One region of the Shewanella sp. FDAARGOS_354 genome, then DNA from elsewhere that is predicted to be linked to it. Evidence: riboswitches for the same ligand, from Rfam matches in the RefSeq annotation. Region 1 holds a riboswitch; each other region holds the start of a gene.
The links. Region 1 has a riboswitch for lysine ahead of lysC (lysine-sensitive aspartokinase 3). Riboswitches for the same ligand answer to the same signal wherever they lie in the genome.
Positions count from the first base shown of each region.

Region 2: another riboswitch for lysine. It lies ahead of CEQ32_RS11505 (Na+/H+ antiporter NhaC family protein); the one in region 1 lies ahead of lysC (lysine-sensitive aspartokinase 3).
Region 3: another riboswitch for lysine. It lies ahead of CEQ32_RS00995 (Na+/H+ antiporter NhaC family protein); the one in region 1 lies ahead of lysC (lysine-sensitive aspartokinase 3).

Region 1 covers NZ_CP022089.2:4,385,102-4,392,609, forward strand. The annotation lists gene CEQ32_RS19720 (S9 family peptidase) at 1-1,079, shown strand, start outside; gene arcA (two-component system response regulator ArcA) at 1,674-2,390, opposite strand; gene CEQ32_RS19735 (DUF3293 domain-containing protein) at 2,973-3,407, shown strand; lysine riboswitch at 3,651-3,825, shown strand; gene lysC (lysine-sensitive aspartokinase 3) at 3,969-5,324, shown strand; gene CEQ32_RS19745 (succinylglutamate desuccinylase/aspartoacylase family protein) at 5,326-6,441, shown strand; gene CEQ32_RS19750 (zinc transporter ZntB) at 6,496-7,461, opposite strand.
Region 2 covers NZ_CP022089.2:2,531,332-2,538,839, forward strand. The annotation lists gene CEQ32_RS11495 (hypothetical protein) at 1-29, opposite strand, end outside; gene CEQ32_RS11500 (choice-of-anchor Q domain-containing protein) at 263-3,118, opposite strand; gene CEQ32_RS11505 (Na+/H+ antiporter NhaC family protein) at 3,976-5,556, opposite strand; lysine riboswitch at 5,640-5,811, opposite strand; gene CEQ32_RS11510 (dienelactone hydrolase family protein) at 5,952-6,914, opposite strand; gene CEQ32_RS11515 (hypothetical protein) at 7,197-7,508, shown strand, end outside.
Region 3 covers NZ_CP022089.2:191,679-199,186, reverse strand. The annotation lists gene tnpA (IS200/IS605 family transposase) at 1-199, shown strand, start outside; partial or broken gene CEQ32_RS00995 (Na+/H+ antiporter NhaC family protein) at 226-1,458, opposite strand; lysine riboswitch at 1,538-1,734, opposite strand; gene CEQ32_RS00990 (electron transfer flavoprotein subunit alpha/FixB family protein) at 1,830-2,756, opposite strand; gene CEQ32_RS00985 (electron transfer flavoprotein subunit beta/FixA family protein) at 2,757-3,506, opposite strand; gene CEQ32_RS00980 (H-NS family nucleoid-associated regulatory protein) at 3,816-4,208, shown strand; gene CEQ32_RS00975 (amidohydrolase family protein) at 4,416-7,490, shown strand; gene CEQ32_RS00970 (amidohydrolase) at 7,490-7,508, shown strand, end outside.

The DNA of each region.
Region 1 (7,508 bases):
ATGAGCTGGAATATATCGATGAAACCGCAGGTTGGGTGTATTTCACCGGCCGTAAAGATACCCCCATCGAAAAGCATCTTTACCGTGTGCCGTTAGCGGGTGGCAAGGTTGAGCGCGTGAGCCGCGAGGCGGGGATGCACGATCCGGTATTTGCCGATAATCAAAGCGTGTATCTGGATTATTTCAATAGCTTATCTCAGCCGCCGCAGATCAGTTTACACGGCGATAAGGGCCAACATTTGGCGTGGGTGGAGCAAAACCAAGTCAAAGTGGGTCATCCTCTGTATGACTATGCCGGACTGTGGCAACTGCCTGAGTTTAAAGAACTTAAGGCAGAAGATGGGCAAATCTTGCAAACGCGTCTCTTTAAACCCGTGCCCTTCGATGCGAACAAAAAGTACCCCGTAGTCGTGCGCGTATATGGCGGCCCACATGCGCAATTAGTGACGAATAGCTGGAGTGAGCAGGATTACTTTACCCAATACTTAGTGCAGCAAGGTTATGTGGTATTTCAACTGGATAACCGTGGCAGTGCCCACAGAGGCACTAAGTTCGAGCAAGTTATTTATCGTCACTTGGGCGAAGCGGAAGTGAACGATCAAAAGGTTGGTGTCGATTACCTGCGCAGCTTGCCCTTTGTCGATAGCAACAACGTGGCGATTTATGGCCACAGCTACGGCGGTTATATGGCCTTGATGAGTTTATTTAAGGCGCCAGATTACTTTAAGGCGGCGATTTCGGGCGCGCCCGTCACCGATTGGCGCTTGTACGACACTCACTATACTGAGCGTTATCTTGCTCACCCCGCGAATAATGAGCAGGGTTACGAAGCCAGTAGCGTGTTCCCCTATGTGAAAAACTACCAGTCGGGGCTGTTGATGTACCACGGCATGGCCGACGATAACGTGTTGTTTGAAAACAGTACTCGCGTGTATAAGGCGTTGCAGGACGAAGGCAAACTGTTCCAGATGATTGATTATCCCGGCTCTAAGCATTCGATGCGCGGTGAGAAAGTGCGTAATCACTTATACCGCTCGCTGGCGGATTTCCTCGATAGACAGCTTAAAAGCGGCAAATAACTCAGCGTTAGGTTGGCATTTATATCAGACTGGTATTTATGTCAGAGTGGCGTTTTTAAAAGAGTGGGGCAACATCCCCACTCTTTTTTATTTTGTATGATTCTGAGCTAAGCCTATTTATTTAACAGTACGATGCTTAGTTTAATCACAACACACTCAATACTTATCTGGCGCTTAATATTCCAGTTCACTGAGTTGTAATTTGGATTTCCAGTTTGCTTTATACCAATCGTATTAAATATCTGTTCATTCAGCGGGAATTCAACGCGCTTTAGACAAGGCGAAGGCTTGAAGGCATAGTGGTGCTCTGTCGAAAGCCTTAAACGCAGTATAAAGCTCGTTGCCATACAGTGAACATCAGCCGCCCTTTGGGAGCCACACAGACATCCCACTCCGGTGTTGCATTGACTTAAAAGGGAATGACCATTTCTGCGTCAATGCGCCTTGGATTGAAATGCCTGTGAGGCTCTGAACTGATTAGATATTTAATGTGATTGGTATTATTTCGTACAGCTAAAACCTATTTTGCAGAGATAAAAAAAAACCAGATCCTAGGATCTGGTTTTTTATGGCGTTCAAACGGCAAATTGAAGATTAGTCTTCTAAGTTACCGCAGAAACGGTAGCCTTCACCGTGAATGGTAGCGATGATTTCTGGCGTATCTGGCAAGCTTTCGAAGTGCTTACGAATACGACGGATGGTCACGTCAACAGTACGGTCGTGTGGCTTTAACTCACGGCCAGTCATCTTCATCAGTAGATCGGCACGAGTTAAGATTTTGCCTGGGTTTTCAACAAAGTGCAGCATAGCGCGGAATTCACTACGTGGCAGTTTGTAAGATTCACCCTGTGGGCTTACTAGAGAACGGCTGTTGATCTCTAGGCTCCAATCGTTAAAACGATAGTATTCGACAGAGCTCTTTTCTTCGACTTCATTGCCTGCGCTATTAACACGAGTCAGAAGGTTGCGAGCACGAATCGTCAATTCACGAGGGTTGAACGGCTTGGTAATATAATCGTCCGCGCCAATTTCAAGTCCAAGGATTTTGTCGACTTCGTTGTCACGGCCTGTTAAGAAGATCAGACCGATGTTGTTGATTTCACGTAATTCACGTGCCAACAACAGACCGTTTTTACCTGGTAGGTTAATGTCCATAACCACGAGGTTAATTTTGTTTTCCTGCATAGCCTTATGCATTTCTGCGCCATCATTGGCCTCAGTTACCACATACCCTTCTGCCTCGAAAATACTTCTTAGCGTGTTACGGGTAACGGCTTCATCTTCAACGATCAGAATGTGCGGATTTTGCATATTAAGTACCTAAATTTTAACCAATATTCTAACCATAAGAATCACTTACATCGGATTCTTATATTCATAAAATGTTGATACTTCCACTTACTGCTCTGTGCTTCAAAGGGAAGATCTTCACGGCTACACGTCAGGATGTATATAAGTGAACGTTTAAAGTGTAATACGATAAAACGTAACCAGTATCAACTTCGATAAGCAATAGTTAAAAATAGTTCCTTAACTATTGTTTTTTTTAAAATGTTTAAATGATAAATCAAATGTAGAACACATTTTAAAAGATGTCTGGCCAGCATAAGGTGATTTCGCAGAGGAATCTAACAAACCCTTGTCAAGATTAAGCAAACTTAATGTTATCTGCTTAACTGGCCAATGACGACATTGTACTCGTTTTAGGCATTTGTTAACAAATGAAATGTTAACAAATTTCAGGCTGAGACGCTGATTTACCATGATATTTACTTTAGTCATTGATTAGTATAACTAATGTATTTTTAATTCTTGTGAGCCAGTTCACGCCTCTTTGGATTTTTTAGGCTCTCTGTTAAACTAGCGCGGGTTCATTTTTCGACTAGACTACCAATGGACAACATGACTCAAGATTTGTGGCAGCATTATCAAACGCCGTTGTTTTTGCTTACTCAAGCATTATCCTGTGATTTTTCCTTTGCTGTAATTACCGCCCATAATCCCGCTTCAACCCTCCTCACTCCCAGCCAAAACCGATTACTCGACCGCCAACTTTTACGTGAAATTGAATTATTAGGCAGTCCCTATCGTGCACTGATTGGGGCATCGCCAGATTTATCCCATATGGAGAAGAGCTGGGCCGTGTTTATTGATCGCAGCATGGCCTTGCAGTTGGGGAAAAAGTTTAATCAATACGCTATCTACATGGTGGAACAGGGCGAGGTGAGTTTAGTGCCTTGTACATTAGCCGGGCAAACAGAGGTGTGTTTAGGTCGATTTAACGACTATGTGCGTTTGGTTTATGAGCTACCGGACTTGGTCACCTAACCGCGATTGACGCTTTTAATCGCTCCTCTGGCTAAGCTTTGCTGCTCTCACGGCAAGGCTAGTTTGTTTTTCTTCTTTGCTAGATCTGATTGATTTTTCCCTATTCTCATTTGGCATGAGTCGCAAACGTTTTAAATTCCCATTGTTTTTAAATGCGTTTATTGAATTTGTATATAGTGTGTGAAATTAGCATTGACTTCATTAGGGGTTTATTGCTACTTTTTTCGTCCCTTTCCGGCGGAAAGGAACAGAAGAGGAGCGTTAACTAGGTAGTCAGTCAGAGGAGCACAAACTCCAGCGATGATTGATGAGGGAGATTAACGCCGAGGCATAGATGTGGTTGCTGCATGTTTATGTCGGTCGCTTAGGCTGAATCCTAACGATTGTCACCTGTAATTGGTGGAGAGCTTCTGGTGACGATTGCTGTTTCCCTTCTATTGGGGTGCGTATCATTGAGCACCAGGCTCTTCGAACGAAGTTAGTTCGGAGCGTAATCATGTTAGTTAATCAATATCTTATCCTTGTTTGTGCCGTGTATTCTGCTTCTGCGGAGGTGCGCTAATGTCTCTTGTTGTCGCAAAATTTGGTGGTACTTCAGTTGCCGATTACGGTGCAATGAATCGCTGCGCCGATATCGTACTGGGCAATCCTGATTGCCGTTTAGTGGTGGTTAGCGCCTCCAGTGGCGTGACTAACCTGTTGGTTGAACTGACCCAAGAGTCAATTAACGACGATGGTCGCTTACAACGATTAAAGCAAATTGCGCAGATTCAATACGCTATCTTAGATAAACTCGGTCGCCCTAACGATGTTGCTGCCGCATTAGATAAGCTGTTAAGCCGTATGGCGGTATTAAGCGAAGCGCTGGCGTCCCAGCGCAGTAAGGCCACCATGGATGAGTTATTGTCCCTTGGTGAGCAGTGTTCGTCGGCATTATTTGCGGCGGTGTTGCGCGAAAAAGGCGCCAACTCAAGTGCCTTCGATGTGCGCCGTGTGCTGCGCACCGACAGCCATTTTGGCCGCGCAGAGCCACAGGTTGAGCAAATTGCTTTGCTATCGAGTGAGCATTTACTGCCGCTGTTATCTGAGCAAGTGATTGTGACTCAAGGTTTTATAGGCTCCGATGAAGCGGGGCAAACCACAACTCTCGGCCGTGGCGGTAGCGACTATTCCGCCGCATTGTTAGCCGAAGCCTTAAAAGCCTCAGCGGTTGAGATTTGGACCGATGTGGCCGGGATTTATACGACCGATCCGCGCCTCGCGCCAAACGCCCATCCGATTGCCGAAATCAGTTTTAACGAAGCCGCTGAAATGGCAACCTTTGGCGCTAAAGTATTACATCCTGCGACGATTCTTCCGGCCGTGCGCCAACAAATTCAAGTGTTTGTCGGTTCAAGCAAGGAGCCTGAAAAGGGTGGCACTTGGATCCGCCATCAGGTTGAAGATGCACCCGTGTTCCGCGCGGTGGCGCTGCGCCGCGACCAGACGCTACTCAATCTGCACAGCCTACAAATGCTGCATGCGCAGGGCTTCTTGGCGGAAACCTTTGCCACATTGGCAAGACACAAGATCAGTGTGGATTTGATCACCACCTCCGAAGTTAACGTATCGCTCACTCTAGATAAAACCGGCTCCGATTCAAGCGGACAAGGTTTATTAAGTGAAGCGTTACTGCAAGAATTATCGCAACATTGCCGCGTGCGCGTGGAGGATGGTTTAGCATTGGTGGCGATTATCGGTAATCGCATCGCTACGACTGCGGGTATTTGTCGCCGCGTGTTTGAAGTGCTCGAACCCCATAATGTGCGGATGATCTGCCAAGGTGCCAGCCCGCATAACTTGTGTGTGTTAGTAGCCGAATCCGAAGCGGCACAAGTGGTTAAAGCGTTGCACGAAAACTTGTTTGAAGGCGTTTAGTATGTTGCCGACAACATCGTCTCTGCAAATTGGGGAGCTTGCCGCAGGGCAGGCTCTGACGCTGCCGATTTATCACTTTAAGCCAAGTGGTCATGTATCTGGCCCTAAAGTGTATATTCAGGCTAATGTCCATGGTGCTGAGGTGCAAGGCAATGCGGTGATTTATCAATTGATGAAACAGTTGGAAAATTGCGACATCTTAGGGGAAATGACCTTAGTGCCCTTGGCTAATCCGCTGGGAATTAATCAAAAAAGCGGTGAGTTTACACTGGGGCGTTTTGACCCTATCACTGGCGTAAACTGGAATCGTGAGTACTTAAATCACGCGATAGATTTACCCGCTTGGTACAGTGAACATGCTGAGCTTAGCGATAGCGAACTTATTCAAGCATATCGCAGCACCTTGATTGAAGCTTGCCAGCAGCGGTTACGTAACGATTGGGGCGTGACCACGGGCCACAGATTGGCGGTTAGCTTACAGGCTATGGCCCATGCAGCGGATATAGTGCTCGATCTGCATACTGGGCCTAAATCCTGTAAACATTTGTATTGCCCTGAATATGATATTGCAGCGGCGCAGTTTTTCACGATTCCTTACACACTGGTGATCCCCAATAGTTTTGGTGGCGCAATGGATGAGGCGGCATTTTGTCCTTGGTGGCAATTGAGTGAAGTGGCAAAAGCGCAGGGGCGGGATCTCAATATCGCCGTTTCAGCTTTTACCTTGGAACTGGCGAGCCAAGAACGCATTTGCCTTGAGGATGCTTTAGTCGATGCTAAAGGCATTTTGGCCTATTTAAGTCATCGCGGGGTGATTGCCGAGCAAGTGGAACCCGTTAAGATGCCGCGTTTTGGCTGTTATCTTAAGGATTACAAAAAGTACCATGCGCCTATGGCGGGCTTGGTGGAATATGTGGCGCCCGTGGGAGAGCCGCTTGCGGCGGGTGAGACCTTAGTCAATCTGCTGCGACTCGACTTATATGGCAGTGAGCAGGAGCTGACGGCACTCAGTTTGCCCCAGGATTGTGTGCCTATACTCCATTTTGCTTCGGCGTCGGTGCATCAAGGCACAGAGCTCTATAAAGTCATGACCAATCTGTTTGAATTGCCATATTAACGGCAATCAGCAAAACAAAACGCCAATCTCGAGATTGGCTTTTTTTATTACAGTCTACAACCACTTAAAGCGATAGAAGAGCGCCATTTGCAGGGCAACCAGCGATATTAAAATGCCGCAGAAGGTCGCAAAAGCCCATGCGTTATCCGCACCGGGAATACCGCCGATATTGACCCCAAGCAAACCGGTTAAAAAGCCCAGAGGCAAGAAAATTGCCGAGACTAAGGATAAGAAATACAAGCGCTTGTTTAGCTGCTCCGATTGCTGGCTGAGTAACTCTTCCTGGGTCACATTGGCTCGGTCGCGCAGTGCATCTAAGTCTTCAATGGTGCGAATAAGCTTATCCGTGGTTTCGCGCATCTTAAGTTTTTCGGGTTCATTAAACAGCACAAATTGATCGGACAGCATCTTAGTGAAGGCTTCTTTCTGTGGGCCTAAATAGCGGCGCAAGGCTACGGTTTGTCGGCGTAGTTCGGCAATATCAGTACGTAAATCTTTAACATTGCCAGAAACAACTTGTTCTTCTAATTCTGAAAGTTGCTCCTCTAGCGTATCGATAAAATCGACTTTACGTGTAGTCAGTTTTTCACAAATGGCGAGGAGAAAATCTCCTGTGGTGGTTGGGCCTGTGCCTTCCATGATCAGTTCAGCCACATCTTTAACCGATTGCAACTCGCGATCACAGGTGGAGATAATGCGCTGTCTATCGGCGTAAATTCGCACGGCGACCATATCTTCAGGTGCTGAGTTTGGATTTAAGTTAATACCGCGCAGTGCCAGTAATACACCTTCCCCTGCCAATACGGCTCGAGGGCGAGTATCTTGGGCGAGCAGGGCATCGGTTTCGACTTTATTAAGACCGCTGTTTAACACCCAATGGCGAGCCTTTTTGTGGCGATAACGTAGGTGTACCCAAATCAACCCGTCCTTAGGGTCCCAATTTTCAAGTTGTTCTGGGCTTAAGGTTGAGCCAGCTCGTGCGCCGCTAAGCACTATGCTATAGATAAATCCTTCGTGCATGTCACATTCCATCTCATGCTAAATCATCGGGTAAAGCTAACTGATTT
Region 2 (7,508 bases), 1.9 Mb from region 1:
CCTAAGGTAATTTGTAAAACTGATTTCATTCCAAAATCCATTTCTATTCTGAACAGCTCTTTTCATCAGAAAACATAAATACTACGGGATACACCAGAACTGGCATTGTTGCACCAGTGACGTTGAGAAAAATGGGCAGGTCATAGTAATACTAACCTGCCATTCCTGTGCTTTACATTCCATGAGTCATTTCTGGTTATTTAGCAAACTTGCATCCACTGTTTAGCAATTAGAGCTTTAACAATTAAAGAATGTAGCATAATCAGTTTAATCTAAACTCTATTGCACCAATATCAATGACTTTTGTTCCATTGTTATCACCGTCAATTGGTCTTGCTACACCATATAAATCGACATCTACGTTTAACGGCACACCAGCATCAATTACCGGTGAGTTACTAAAAGGATATCCATTATTATCAAGTAAAGGATCGGCAAAAAAAGTATTCACTTCAACTTGTTGGTCCTGCATATCTATATACACCCCCCTAACATCATTAACTATATTATTACTTAAGTTAATGCTGCTTCCAGAAGCAAACTTATACAAAGTACTAGCATACGAAGCATTATCAATTAAATATCTAGATTTTGAAACGATATTGTTATCGATTGACATTTTATAATATGGCTCATCAAGCCCATAATAAATAAGCTTCACTACAGATTCTAGCCCAAGAAAAGTATTATTGTAGATTTCTAATTCAGAGGACATACTTGCATTAAGAAACTGACATCCGAAATATAAATCAGGCGCATCCAAAAGATTGCCAAAATATATATTATTCACTAGTCTAGTCTTAGTATTTTGTGCAACAGCATAATTACCGCTTTCAATCCTAGGGCAATGGTAATCATCATCCAAATTACTAGATACGTAACCATTATCGAGAGCCTTACCTATCAATATATTTTGTTCAAAAAGCATCTCTCCGCTATTTAAAATGGATACTGACATGAGGTTGTTTGGTGTACCATCAAATAAATTACGTGTAATAGCACCTCCACTACCCTCTACCTTTATATAGTGATTAGCTAAGGTAAAACCATTTACACTACTATTTTTATCAATAATTAAACTTGGTTGCCAAAATGAAGTTTCGCTGCTATAAAGCTTAGCACCTTTAGATTCCGCCTCTAATAGCGTTTGTTTTTTAGATAAATCTAAATCACCAATATAAATTCCTGCCGGAACATTAACTTTTTCACCATCGGCCGCCATATCAATCTGTTTTTGTAATGCTTCTGTAGATTGACCAACCACTATTGGAAATGGTATTGAAGATAACACTTTATCACCAGTTATAGAGCTGAGTGAATTGAATACTAACTTCCCTTCCCCTTGACTATCTCCCCTAATATCAAGTGTAAAACTATAAGCCCATTGATAGTCTTTAAAAACAATTTCGTTTCCAACCAAACAACTATACTTTTCATGGCTATTAACACATTCGGCACTTAATAATGTGATATTTTCCGGTATGTCCAGTCTAATTTTATTGCCGGTCACAGGATCAAAGCCACCAAATTTAGATTCTTGCTGATGAATTGTAAACGCTAGCTTTTGTGAAGTACCAACTAATTCCATCATATACTCTTGACGGTTATCAATCCACAATCGATAAGATACATCAGCAGCATGTCTTGCAACATCAATTGTTGCTTGGTTATTCGACAAATCCTCATCATGTCCAAGATGCTGTATTTTTGCAGTGATAACACTTTTAATCTCTGCTCCATTTGCTGTGTCAGCATTTAAATAGATCTCTTGAACAGCTTTATATCCTGGTGATATATTATCCCATTTACAGGTCAGTTCGAGCCGATTATCTGTTAAAGTACAAAAATTGGAATGAGCATAACTATCGCTATCAAAATAAACAGGAAGAGATGTTGAGTAGGTCGTCAACACTGTTCCGCTGTCAGTTGATTTTACATCACTTTCGACTTCAGCTTTTACGATAATCTTTTTAGAATAGCCTTGGGTTTCATGGGATAAAGTAACTCCGAGATCAGCAATTTTAGGAAGTATTTTTTTATCGTTAGGATGACCAAAAGATAAGAACTCTTGCAAATTTGTAAAGCCATCACCATCTAAATCTTGAGTCGCATCCAAAGCCGATGTTGGATTTAAACCAAAAGCCAACTCCCAACCATTAGTTATTCCATCGTTATCCGCATCCTCAAATGAGGTCAATATGGAGGGTTTATAGTATTCCTTTAAAAAAGCATATTCTTTATTTACCATGCCACTATGTAGCATAATTTTATAATAGGTGTAATTAGAGATTATGTTTCCTCTTAACTCCTTATAGAATTCAACTGAAAATGTAGCTTGACTACTGTTACTTCCCCTAACAACAAACTCACCACTTTCTTCATAGGCATGTACCATAGTGTTAAGTTTAAATAATTCATTCGTTTGGACATCCCAGAACCCTAAAGATGAATCGAATACGCGACCTTGTATCCTAAAACCATCATTTCCACATAACACCATCTCATTACCAGTTCTAATAAATTTAAAATTTGAAAATAAGATTTGTTTTTTATTATTTACATCTGAAAACATTAAATTATATGTTGCTTCAGTTTTTGCACAAGTTAAGTCCTGCTCTACATATTGTGCAGTACCAGCAAGTAAACTGTGACCTAAAGTACCTTTTACATCAACATCCTCAAAAATCACGGTACTATCAATAAGTATTCCATCGGTGGAAAATCGGTTTGCTCTCACAGTAGCTTTACCGTTAGTTGTCATACCATCTTCAACGCAATTAGTGAAAGCAATATTTTTTTCTTTATCTGAGCTTCCATTCGAAATTTTAATCGTTCCACCACCAGAGCAAGTCGAACCCAGTTCGCCACTTTGATCGTTATAGTCCGGTAGTAATTCAGGAATGAGTGTAAAGATGTACTTGTACACTTGGCCTAATGTTTCTGTATTCAATGGAGCTGCAGACTCAATACCTGCATATTGGTCTTTAATATTGATAAATTTAGACAAGGGATCTTTGGTGACAGGAGGTGGGGTAGGTGTTTCTGCTGAAGAATCTCCACCACCGCCACCACATGCTGAAAGACATAAACACAAAAGGGGTACAAGTGCATATTTCATATCATAACATCCATTTATTTGATTTTATTAAATTATTTAAAATATTCGGATAGGTATAACTTTCATTGTTTATAACTGACACTGAGGTTAAAAAAATTGGACAGGCACTTTTATGCCTTAACAATCGACCTATAACACCTGAGCCGAAGGAATACACCACCCCCTCGGAGTTGCCGCAGGGCATTTGCGTTCGTTGCGTGAGCGAGGCATGGATGCCGAGATAGCGTCAGTCGAATCAGGGACGAGCGTCTGACGCGATAGCATAAGAACGCTTAATGCCCAAGGGGCTTTCAACTCCGTTAGGGGCGGCAAGGGAGATCCAAGAGGGAATTGCTGTTGATCCCCTCTTGGTCGGGTGTGGGTTGAAGACCCACGACCTTGATTCACCTCGGCCGAAAGGCCGCTAAATAACCAGTTCACTACTTTGTGAACCGACAAAAATCTTTCCATGGCTACCGCACTTGGCCAACACCCATTAGCCAAGGGATTGCACTGCTGTAATGCTTTTATAGAATCTAGAATCTAGAATCTAGAACCTAGCACCTAGCACCTAGCACCTAGCACCTAGCACCTAGCACCTAGCACCTAGAGTCTTATCGCATATTGTTCAGGAGGTGTTCTTGCGAAATAAAGACACATCTTCCTGATGCAAGTGAACTGAATCGAGGTCACGATTAAGTTTCATCCTTGTTAAAAACCTAAGATAACGTTGTGCTGAACATCTGTCTACCACTTTCACATTACAAATTAGATAGTTAAGTGATGACTTAAGTTTATTTGAACGGATGCAGGCTTACTCAAGCCCACAAAAAACCAAGGGGCCCATAGGCCCCTAGTTGATAGCGTGTAAAAGTGCCTTATGCCGTAGCTAACAAAGGCTGATTTTTCGTTTTACGCAGATGATAAGCAGTGAAGAGCACAAACCACAGGGCGCTTACGGCGAATCCAGCTAAGGTTGAATGCATAATCCCCATGGCCAAATAGCCTAAGGTGGCGCCAAAGGCGATGGCTAACGCATAGGGTAGCTGGGTCATCACATGGTCAATATGGTGGCAACCTGCCCCCGTGGCCGACAAAATACTGGTGCTGGAAATCGGCGAGCTATGATCGCCAAACACTGAACCCGCGAGCACTGCGGCAAGCATTGGCAGCATTAACGCGATATCGCTGGCAGCGGCCATGTCGCCAGCCAGTGGCAACATAATACCAAAGGTGCCCCAACTGGTTCCGGTAGCAAATGCCATGGCGCAGGACAACACAAACACCACCGCAGGCAACACTTCAATTGGCAAGTTACCGTTGGCGAGGGAGGCCAGATATTTGCCAGTCTCAACATCGCGAACAACCGCACCAATCGCCCAGGCAAACAGCAAAATATTAATGGCGGGTAGCATGGCCATCACGCCTTGCGGGGCGGCTTTAAGCCAGTTTTTAGCACCCAATTTTAACCGCAGCGCAAGCAGAATTGACACCGCTAAGCTGCACAGCGCGCCATACACTAGCGAGGAGCCCACATTGGTGTTTTCAAAGGAGCCAAGTACGCTAAATGGCAGCTCTTTTTCATCCAATACTGCCGCACCAGAGGAAATCATAAAATACACGGTCGCGCCGGTGAGGGTTAGGATCGGCAATACCATATCGATCATGCCACCGTTACTTTCTTCAGGGCTTTCCATATCTAAGCCGATTGGACGAGGCTTAGTCGGATCCCAAAGCTTCCCTTCCAGCGCCCATGCTTCATGTTTACGCATTGGGCCGATATCCATTTGAAAGATAATCACCACCAGCACCATCAACAGGGTAAACACGGCATAGAGATTCATCGGGATCATCTCAACAAAGGCTGAGATTGGGCTTTGCTCACTAATGCCGTGGGCGGCCATAATGCCACCGATAAGCGCGATAATATAAGCGCCCCAAGAGGAGATGGGCATCAATACGCACACGGGCGCAGCGGTAGAATCTAAAAGATAAGCCAGTTTGGCGCGGGAGATTTGAAAGCGATCGGTCACCGGACGGCAAATAGCGCCAACCGACAAACTATGAAAAAAGTCGTCAATAAAAAACGCAAACACCATCACCCCAGTTAAGCCTTTCGCGCCGCGACGGGTCTTAGCGCGCTTAGCTGCCCACTCGGCAAAGGCGCGGGTGGCGCCAGAAACCGTCATCAGACTAATGAGTCCACCAAGCAGCAACATAAACAGCAACATATTGATATTGTCGCGATTAAGTGCGCCATCGACCCAAAAAATCTTCAGCACGGTATTGAACATATAGTGCAATGAATCAAGGGGAGAAAACTGATTGAGTAACAAACTGCCGGCCACAATCCCTACGCCAAGGGATAACAGTACGCGACGAGTGATGATCGCCAAGGCGACGGCTAATAAAGGGGGAAGCACTGACCAACCTGAGTCAGCAAAATGACTAATGTCCATGATCTCTTTTCACCAAAAAACGGGTGGAGATCTACCGAGAGGATAAAGAAACAAAACCTATAGGGAGGTATTACTCCTCAGCCCCTTCAGGTAGCGCTCCATAGTGGATGACTATGGCAGTCTTGCACCTATTTGATGCAAAACCAGCAGCTCGGTTTGATGACCTGGCTACTTCGGCGCTGACTCCTTTCCTTGTACATCTGCGGCATCACCCTCCGCACAAGTAGTCATAGGCAGCGCGCCTCTACTTAAAGGTATTCGAGCGGGCATTCTAGCGAGATGGGAACCGATAGCAAGTATTTTGATCCCACTCGCGTATAAAACAATGAATCACCTACAAGTTGGTAACACAAGAAACATCAGCCCATCAAGCGTTGCAATAGCGCCAAATGGACTTATACGAGTAAATGTTTACCAAAAAAATCTAAGGTTCTTGTCCATGCGAGCTCAGCCGTTGGCTCATCATAACGGGCGGTGGAGTCATTATGAAAACCATGATTCACATTCGGGTAAAGATAAGCGACGTAATCGGCTTTATTAGCCTTTAGCTGGGCTTCATACTCGGCCCATGTATCGTTAATCCGTTGATCTAAAGCGGCAAATTGCAACATCAGTGGGCCTTTCACGCGGCTGCGCAGCTCAGTTGCTGCGGGTGTGCCATAAAAAGGCACACCCGCCGCTAGCTCATCGGGAATGGTGGCGGCGAGCATATTGACGATATAGCCACCAAAGCAGAAACCGACGGCACCGAGTTTGCCATTACTCTGCGGGTGCGACCTTAAAAAGCGCGCGGCGGCGATAAAGTCCTGCTCGATTTTGGCTCTATCAAGGCTAGCTTGCATGGCGCGGCCCGCATCATCATTACCAGGATATCCACCAAGGCTGTAAAGCGCATCTGGGGCAAAGGCGATATACCCCTTGGCCGCTAAGCGGCGAGCCACATCTTCGATATAGGGATTTAAGCCACGATTTTCGTGCACCACCAATACCACAGGGGCTTTTTTACTGAGATCTAAGGTCTTAGGATCGCCCGCCTTTTGGCCTGGGATCAGCAACGCGTTTGGCAAGACTAAATAACCGCGGCCTTCACCATAACCATCGGGAGATGGAAACTTTACATAACTGGCTTGAATGCTGGGATCGTTAAAGGAGACTTGCTCGGCTAAGGCGTAATTAGGCATTAGTGCGCCCGTCAGCGTGGTCATGGTAAAACCCAGTGCCACAAGGCCCGCAAGGCGAGCCATAAACTCACGGCGGTCGATAATGCCGTGGGCATATTCGTCATACCAGTCAAAGGCTTCCTGAGGAATGACAGGGAAAGGTGGTGTGGTTAGTTCTGGCTTATGATCTGGGCTCATCGTTCTTTCTCCATTAAACAAGCTAACCACTGGTTTATATTCCCTAGCTTGTGAGTTATCTAGCGGCCTTACCAAGAGTAAAGGATGAGAGCTTATCAGGGCAATTAGCTTTATGCCGCCCATTTAATAATTCTCCACTCATCAATAGCCAATTTATGGTTGACCATGCGCCCAAATTGGCGTGAGCTTTTTATTCCCTAGGGGCATTTTTGTGTATAATGTCGCCAAACAACATATTAATATCATTACATTTCAATAACATAAGTTACCAATGGAGTTCAAATGGCTATAGGGATATGCAGGGTACTTTGTACCACTGTCACGCTCACGCTTGGGTTAACGGCTTGCGATAATCAGGTTTCTGATAAGTCAGCAAGTATACCCGCTTCGCGCGAGTATCAGATTATTTCTACTTCACACCTCAACGATGGTTTCGAAACTCGTAAAGTGTTGCAGGCACGATTGCTGCTGGATTACCAGTTACAAGATACAGAAGGTAAGGCGGCCAGCTTAACCACGCCACTAACCCATAATGCCCGCTTTTTTATCCAACCTAACCTGCTGCAAATTAGCGATTATGGCATGCCGATCCCG
Region 3 (7,508 bases), 840 kb from region 1:
GAAAGTGGCTATATCGAAGCTGGTTAATAGTCTAAAGGGGGTTTCTAGCAGGAAGTTGAAACAGTACTATCCAAATCTTCATAAGCCAGCCTACATGAAAAATGCACTTTGGTCGCCCAGCTACTTTGCAGGATCTGTTGGGGGCGCTCCAATAGACGTATTAAGGCAATATATTGAGCAACAAGATAGGCCGCATTAAGTTGCTTCGCAACTTGCGCTATCCTTCCCCGCGCTAAAAGCACGGGGCTTGTCGCGCATTTTGGTCAGGCCCGCTAACACAAAAATTAATGCAGGTAAGAAAGCAAAGGGAATATTCCCAGTGGCTAGGCTAGCCATAAACTTACCGGTTTCAAGCTGGCCGATCACACCTGCAATGGTCCAAGCAAATAACAAGATGTAAATCGCAGGCAACATAGAGCGAGCGCCCTGCACTACACCTTTTAATACCATTGATTTTTCAACGCCTTGCACTAAGTTAAGTACCAGCGCAACCGCTAAACCAATCAGGGCACCAAAGAACAGTGATGAACTCACATCGGTTTTCTCGAAAGCAGAAATAATATTAAATTCAATGCCTTCTTTAGCTAATACTTGGGCACCGCTATCGATCATAAAATACAGGGTCGCAAATACCAGTACTGTGATAGGTAGGAATAACCCGAGGATTTTACCTGTTTCAGCTTCGGGTAAATCAGCATTAGCACCTGGCGGTAAACCTTTAGTCTCATCGTATAAATTACCGCGCATGGCATTTAATTCATGTTCACGCATAGGGCCAACATCTAAGCCCATAAACGCCACACAAAGCAGTAATAATAAAGAGAAAATTGCGTAGAAATTCATAGGGATCATTTGAATAAAGACACTTAAATGCCCTGAATCCGCAAAACCATGTGCTGTTAATATTCCGCCAATTAACGCAATAATATAAGCGCCCCAACTTGATACCGGTGAAATGACACAAACTGGTGCTGCGGTAGAATCTAATAAATAAGCTAACTTAGCGCGGGAAATATGGTAACGGTCGGTAACAGGCCTTGCGACAGACCCAACGACTAAACTATTGAAATAATCGTCAATAAAAACAACACAGCCTAAAAACATGGTCAGTAATTTCGCATCGCGCTTATTACGAATATGTAACATTGCCCAATCAGCAAATGCCCGAGCACTACCACTCACAGTAATTAGAGCGGTGATCATCCCCAATACAATCAAGAAACCGAGAATGTATAAATTCCAAGAATTTACGCCATCTTCCGACCAAAAAAGTCCTTTTACACTGTTAAATAAAAACTCACCGCTGGCCACAGGAGAAAGTTGATTGAGCAATAATACTCCAATCACAATTCCTAAACCGAGGGAAAGAAGCACTCGGCGAGTAAAAATCGCCAATACAATTGCAACCACAGGCGGGAGCAAAGAAAGCGCCGAATCGGCATAACTAACTACAGTCATTGATTATTTCTTCGTCAAAATACGAATGGAGGGCGACTGAACTGGTGGGAAAAGGCAATAGATACCCAAGATCACCTGTCCTATCAGTAGCGCTCCATAGTAACTATTCCTAATATCCGTATCTGGAAATACTATGGCAGTGTTGTACCTATTAGACACAACCCCAGCAGTTGATCGTGATAAATCAAACTACTTCGGCACCAAATCCTTTCGTGAACGATCAACGGAATCACCCTACTGATCACTACTGATATTTGGTGCGCCTCTACTTCTAAGAACGCCCATACATGGGCGTGAGGCTCATAAAAACATAAGCGGCTAAGCAGTTACCACCGCGAAGCCGCTTACTCTGACTTAGCTCACAAATAAAATCAACTTAAGCTTGCAATCAACTGCGGAACGGCTTCGAACAGGTCAGCTTCGAGGCCATAATCGGCAACTTGGAAGATAGGCGCTTCAGGGTCTTTGTTGATAGCCACAATCACCTTAGCGTCTTTCATTCCCGCTAAATGTTGGATCGCGCCTGAAATACCGACTGCAATATAGAGGTTAGGTGCGACAATTTTACCAGTTTGACCGACTTGCAAGTCATTCGGAACAAAGCCTGCGTCAACCGCCGCACGCGAAGCTCCTACTGCGGCACCAAGCTTATCAGCCAGTTGCTCTAACATCCCGAAGTTTTCACCGCTGCCCATGCCACGGCCACCAGATACGATAATGCCAGCATTACCTAACTCTGGACGTGCTGAAACTGTCAGCGCTTGAGACACAAACTGAGCTTTGGCTTCAAACACTTTATCCAAGGTAGTCACAGCAGCGTTATTACCCTGTGTCACCGCATCGAAAGCACTGGCACGCACTGTCATCACTTTGATAGCGTCATGGCTTTGAACTGTCGCTAAGGCGTTACCCGCATAAATCGGGCGAACAAAGGTATCGCTACTCACCACGCCAATCACTTCCGAAATTTGCGCCACATCTAAAAGTGCTGCCACACGCGGTAACGTGTCTTTACCCGCACTCGATGCCGCTGCGAGAATATGGCTGTAGTTTGGTGCTAAGTCCACCAGCAATTTAGCCACGTTTTCGGCTAAATGCGCTTCATAAGCGCTGTTATCGGCAACTAATACTTGCGCGACACCTTGTAGAGCTTGAGCGGCTTGCACCACTGCACCACATTGATGGCCCACCACCAATACATGTACATCGCCGCCGATCGCACGAGCTGCGGTGACAACTTTAGCGGTATCCAGTTTCAGCGCCGCATTATCGTGTTCTGCTAATACTAAAATGGCCATTTAGATCACCTTCGCTTCATTCTTTAACTTTTCAACCAGCTCTGCTACCGACGCAACCATAATACCGGCCTTACGTTCAGCAGGCGGCGTTACCTTGATCACCGTTTGATGCGCTTTGAGCGTCACACCTAAATCAGCTACCGTCAGCACATCTAACGGCTTACGTTTGGCTTTCATGATATTAGGTAATGAGGCATAACGTGGCTCATTCAAACGTAAATCCGCAGTCACCACAGCTGGCAACGGTAGATTTAAGGTTTGCATACCACCATCTATCTCACGAGCAACTTGAAGTGAATTACCTTCAACTTTAATTGCTGAAGCAAAGGTCGCTTGCGGCATATCCGTTAATGCAGCAAACATTTGGCCCGTTTGGTTATTATCACCATCAATGGATTGCTTACCAAACAGCACTAATTGCGCTTGTTCTTTTTCTTGTACTGCTTTAAGTAATTTGGCAATTGATACTGGTGCTAACTCTTCTTCAGTATCAATGTGAATCGCGCGATCAGCACCTAATGCTAATGCGGTACGCAATTGTTCTTGAACGGCTTTATTGCCGATGCTGACGACCACTACTTCAGTAGCACTGCCCGCTTCTTTTAAACGAACCGCTTCTTCTACTGCAATTTCACAAAAAGGGTTCAACGCCATTTTGAGGTTTGCGGTATCAACGCTGGTGTTGTCAGCTTTTACCCTGACCTTCACATTGGCATCAACTACGCGCTTAACAGGCACCAATACTTTCATAGGGCTTCCTTCCTACACTTTCATGTACATGGACAAAACATTGGTGATCACCAATGCAGGATAGAGCCACTTTACGTCCTGTTAACGTTAACGTCAACCAAAGTCAAACGCTTGTTTGCATTTTTAAGACTGTCGTATTGGCCACATTTTTGAACACTTATTTGCCATATATAAAAAGTTCAAAAATTAAATAATATTTAATTTTTGTTTATTGCATAATTTTATTTGATTCGAGCAATATTAGTTTCTATCATTTAGCTGTTGTTCACCATTATCCTGTAATAAAAATAGAGTGGGACGAAAATAGATATGAGCGAATTTTTAGAGATATTAACTCACGGTCGTCGTTTTAAAGCTGCTGTAAAAGATCTTAGCGTTGAAGAACTGCGTGATTTAGCGGCTAAACTAGATAAAATTTTAGTTGAGCGTGAGTCAATGGAAGCAGAAGAACAGCAAGCTATTGCTGCTCGTAATGCAAAAATTGAAGAAATCCGTCAACAAATGGAAGCCGTTGGTTTATCAATCGACGATTTAGGTGGTGTTGCAGTTAAAGCCTCGAGCAAGAAACGCGCTCCTCGTCCAGCGAAATACCAAATTGAAGTTGATGGCGAAGTGATCCAGTGGACAGGTCAAGGCCGTATGCCAACAGTATTTAAGAACGAAGTCAATAAAGGCCGTTCTATGGATGATTTCTTAATCTAATCCAATACCGTAATGGTAATGACAATAGCCATTCGCTATTATCATTGAGTAACATAAAAAAGCTCGCGCCCTGCGAGCTTTTTTATGCCTATCCCACCCCGCCCATTGTCATTCAAGTAAATGCTTAAATTGCGTTACAATTCATCTTTAGTATTTACATCTACTTTAGGTTACTCTTTATTCACCCTCCGTCTAAGTGAATAAAAAATGCAGATAAACAATAAGATAATAATAAGCTGCGGCATAATAAGTAGTTTTGTATCTCAACCCATTTTTGCCGAGGCCAATCCCATCCCACCCGTCAATAAGTTAACTGCATTGACCAATGCAGAATTAATTCTTGCACCGGGGAAACGACTCTCAAATGCCACATTATTAGTTGAAAACAATCGGATCAAAGCCATTATTGACCAAGGTGATATCCCCGCGGCAGCACTAAAAGTCGATCTCAGTGGTTATACTATTTATCCCGGTTTTATCGATCCTTTTACCGATTATGCTATCGAGTTTGAATATCCCAAATTGCAGCTCACTCGTCCGGTATATGATATTAAGCGTATTGGCGGGAATGCTGAAAATGGTGCAATTCACGCTGAAAAAGAATGGTTTAATTACATTTACCCCAATAAAGAACGCGCACGAGATTGGATCAATAACGGCTTTACCAGTGTACAAAGTAGTAAACTCGATGGTATTTTCCGAGGCACGGGTGTCAGTCTTTCACTCGCGGACAAAACTGCCAACGAGGTAATTTATAGGGCGCACAGCCAACCTTTTATGGCCTTCGATAAAGGTACGTCAGAACAAGACTATCCCAATTCCCTCATGGGTAGCATCGCGCTTATCAGGCAAACCTTTGCTGATGCTAACTGGTATAACCAAAATAAGCACAAATCGGTTAATAGTTCAGCTACACCTCAAATTGAATTTAATATTGCCTTCGAACGTTTAGATAACTTAGCCGAGAAACCAATCGTATTTGAAACAAAAAATCTGAACGATTTATTGCGTGCAGCTAACCTACTCAAAGAACATAAGCAGCCCGCCAACTTACTCGCAAGTGGCCAAGAGTATGCTCGGATCAACGAATTAAAGGCTCTGAATTATCCTTTAATTCTTCCTCTTAATTACCCACAAGCACCCGATGTGGGTACCGATGATGCCGATCGCGAAGTCTCCCTTGCAGAACTCAGGCAATGGGAGCGCGCGCCCACAAACCCTGCCGCAGTAGCAAATGCAGGTATCCCCTTTGCGTTTACCCAATTTGGCATTAAGACCGAGGCGTTTTGGCCACGCCTTCGTCAAGCGATTGCGCAAGGACTCAGCGAAGATAAAGCCCTCGCGGCCCTCACCACTCAAGCTGCTGAAATGGCAGGAACCGCTGACTTGACCGGAAAACTTGCTCCGGGCTATATGGCGGACTTTGTCATTACTAAGGGCAATATTTTTAAAGACGGACAAATTTACAGTGTCTGGCTACAGGGACAAGAACAAGCCATCCGCTCACTTTCACAAGCCAAGATGTTGGGTGACTATCAGCTGACGTTGAATAATTTAACTTTAGATTTGAACCTTGAAGAAGCAGACAAAGCAGGCAAAACCACTTTGCAAGGAAATCTGAGCAGTGGCGAGAAGAGTATTCCACTCTCCAACCTCAAGCTTGAAGACGACGGCCGCGTCAGCTTTAACGCCAATTTAACTGATGCAGGCATTCATGGGATCAGCCGTTTTACCCTCTGGTTTGCCAAAGACGGCATTCAAGGCCGGATGGTAGACGCCCAAAGTCGTAGCATTAATGTTGCTGGTATTGCCCTTACGCCTCTGCCAAAGACGGAGCAAGTAAGCACGCCTAAAGCCGATGCATCGCAAACCTTAGTCAGTCAACTGACCTACCCTAACGTCGCCTATGGTTTAAGTGAGGCGCCCAAAGCCGAGAAACTCCATATTAAAAATGCCACCCTGTGGACCTCAGATAAACAAGGTATCTTGGAACATGCGGATCTGCTAATGGCCAATGGCAAGATTGAAAAAATCGGCCAGCAACTCAACACGCCTTCTGGATATCAAGTCCTCGATGCAACGGGCAAGCACTTAACAGCGGGTATTGTCGATGAGCATTCCCATATTGCCATCAACGGCGGCACCAACGAAGGCACCGACGCAGTCACCTCTGAAGTGCGGATTGGCGATGTGATTAATCCTGAAGATGTCTCCATCTATCGCGCACTCGCGGGCGGTGTGACCAGCGCACAATTACTCCATGGCAGCGCTAATCCTATTGGTGGCCAATCCCAGTTAATAAAAATGAAGTGGGGAGAAAGCGCAGAACAGCTAAAGTTTGCCAATGCCCCTGCCAGTATCAAATTCGCCCTTGGCGAAAACGTTAAACAGAGTAACTGGGGCGAAAAGTTTGTGCAGCGCTTCCCGCAGACGCGCATGGGGGTAAAAGCCTTATTTGAAGAAACCTTCGATGCAGCACTCGCCTATGAGAATGCACTGAAGGATTATGATGATTTACGCAGCAGTGAGAAGAAGAAAACCCTCGCACCGCGCCCAAGTTATCGCCTGCAGGCGGTGGCCGAAGTGCTTAAGCAACAGCGCGATGTGCATATTCACTCTTATGTACAGTCGGAAATCTTAATGTTCCTGCGCTTAGCCGAAGCCTACCACTTTAAAGTGCAAACCTTTACCCATGTGCTTGAAGGTTACAAGGTTGCCAGTGAACTGGCTGCCCATGGTGCGGGCGCCTCGACCTTTGCCGATTGGTGGGCCTATAAGTTCGAAGTCTATGATGCGATCCCGCAAAACGCGTGCCTAATGCAAAAACAAGGTGTGCTGACGAGTATCAATTCCGATGACTACGAAATGCAGCGCAGACTCAACCAAGAAGCAGCTAAGTCAATGATGTATTGCGGTATGTCAAAGGAAGATGCCTGGAATATGGTGACCATCAACCCAGCGAAACAGCTCAGAGTCGATGAGTATGTTGGCTCACTCACCCCAGGCAAAATGGCCGATATTGTGCTTTGGAACGCCGAGCCGCTGTCGATTTATGCCAAAGTGACCCAGGCTTGGGTTGAAGGCAAACGCTACTTCGATCGCGACCAAGACCAGCTTGCCCAGCAGCAAGTAGTGGCTGAGCGTGCCGCTCTTATCCAAAAAATTCTCAGTAGTGATGATAACGCTAAGGCGGGTGAAAAAGTTACACCGCTTAACGAGCCACAATGGCACTGCGATATCCATTATCAGGCTTGGGGCCAACATCATCAGGGAGCAAAATAATGAAGCACTTACCCACGA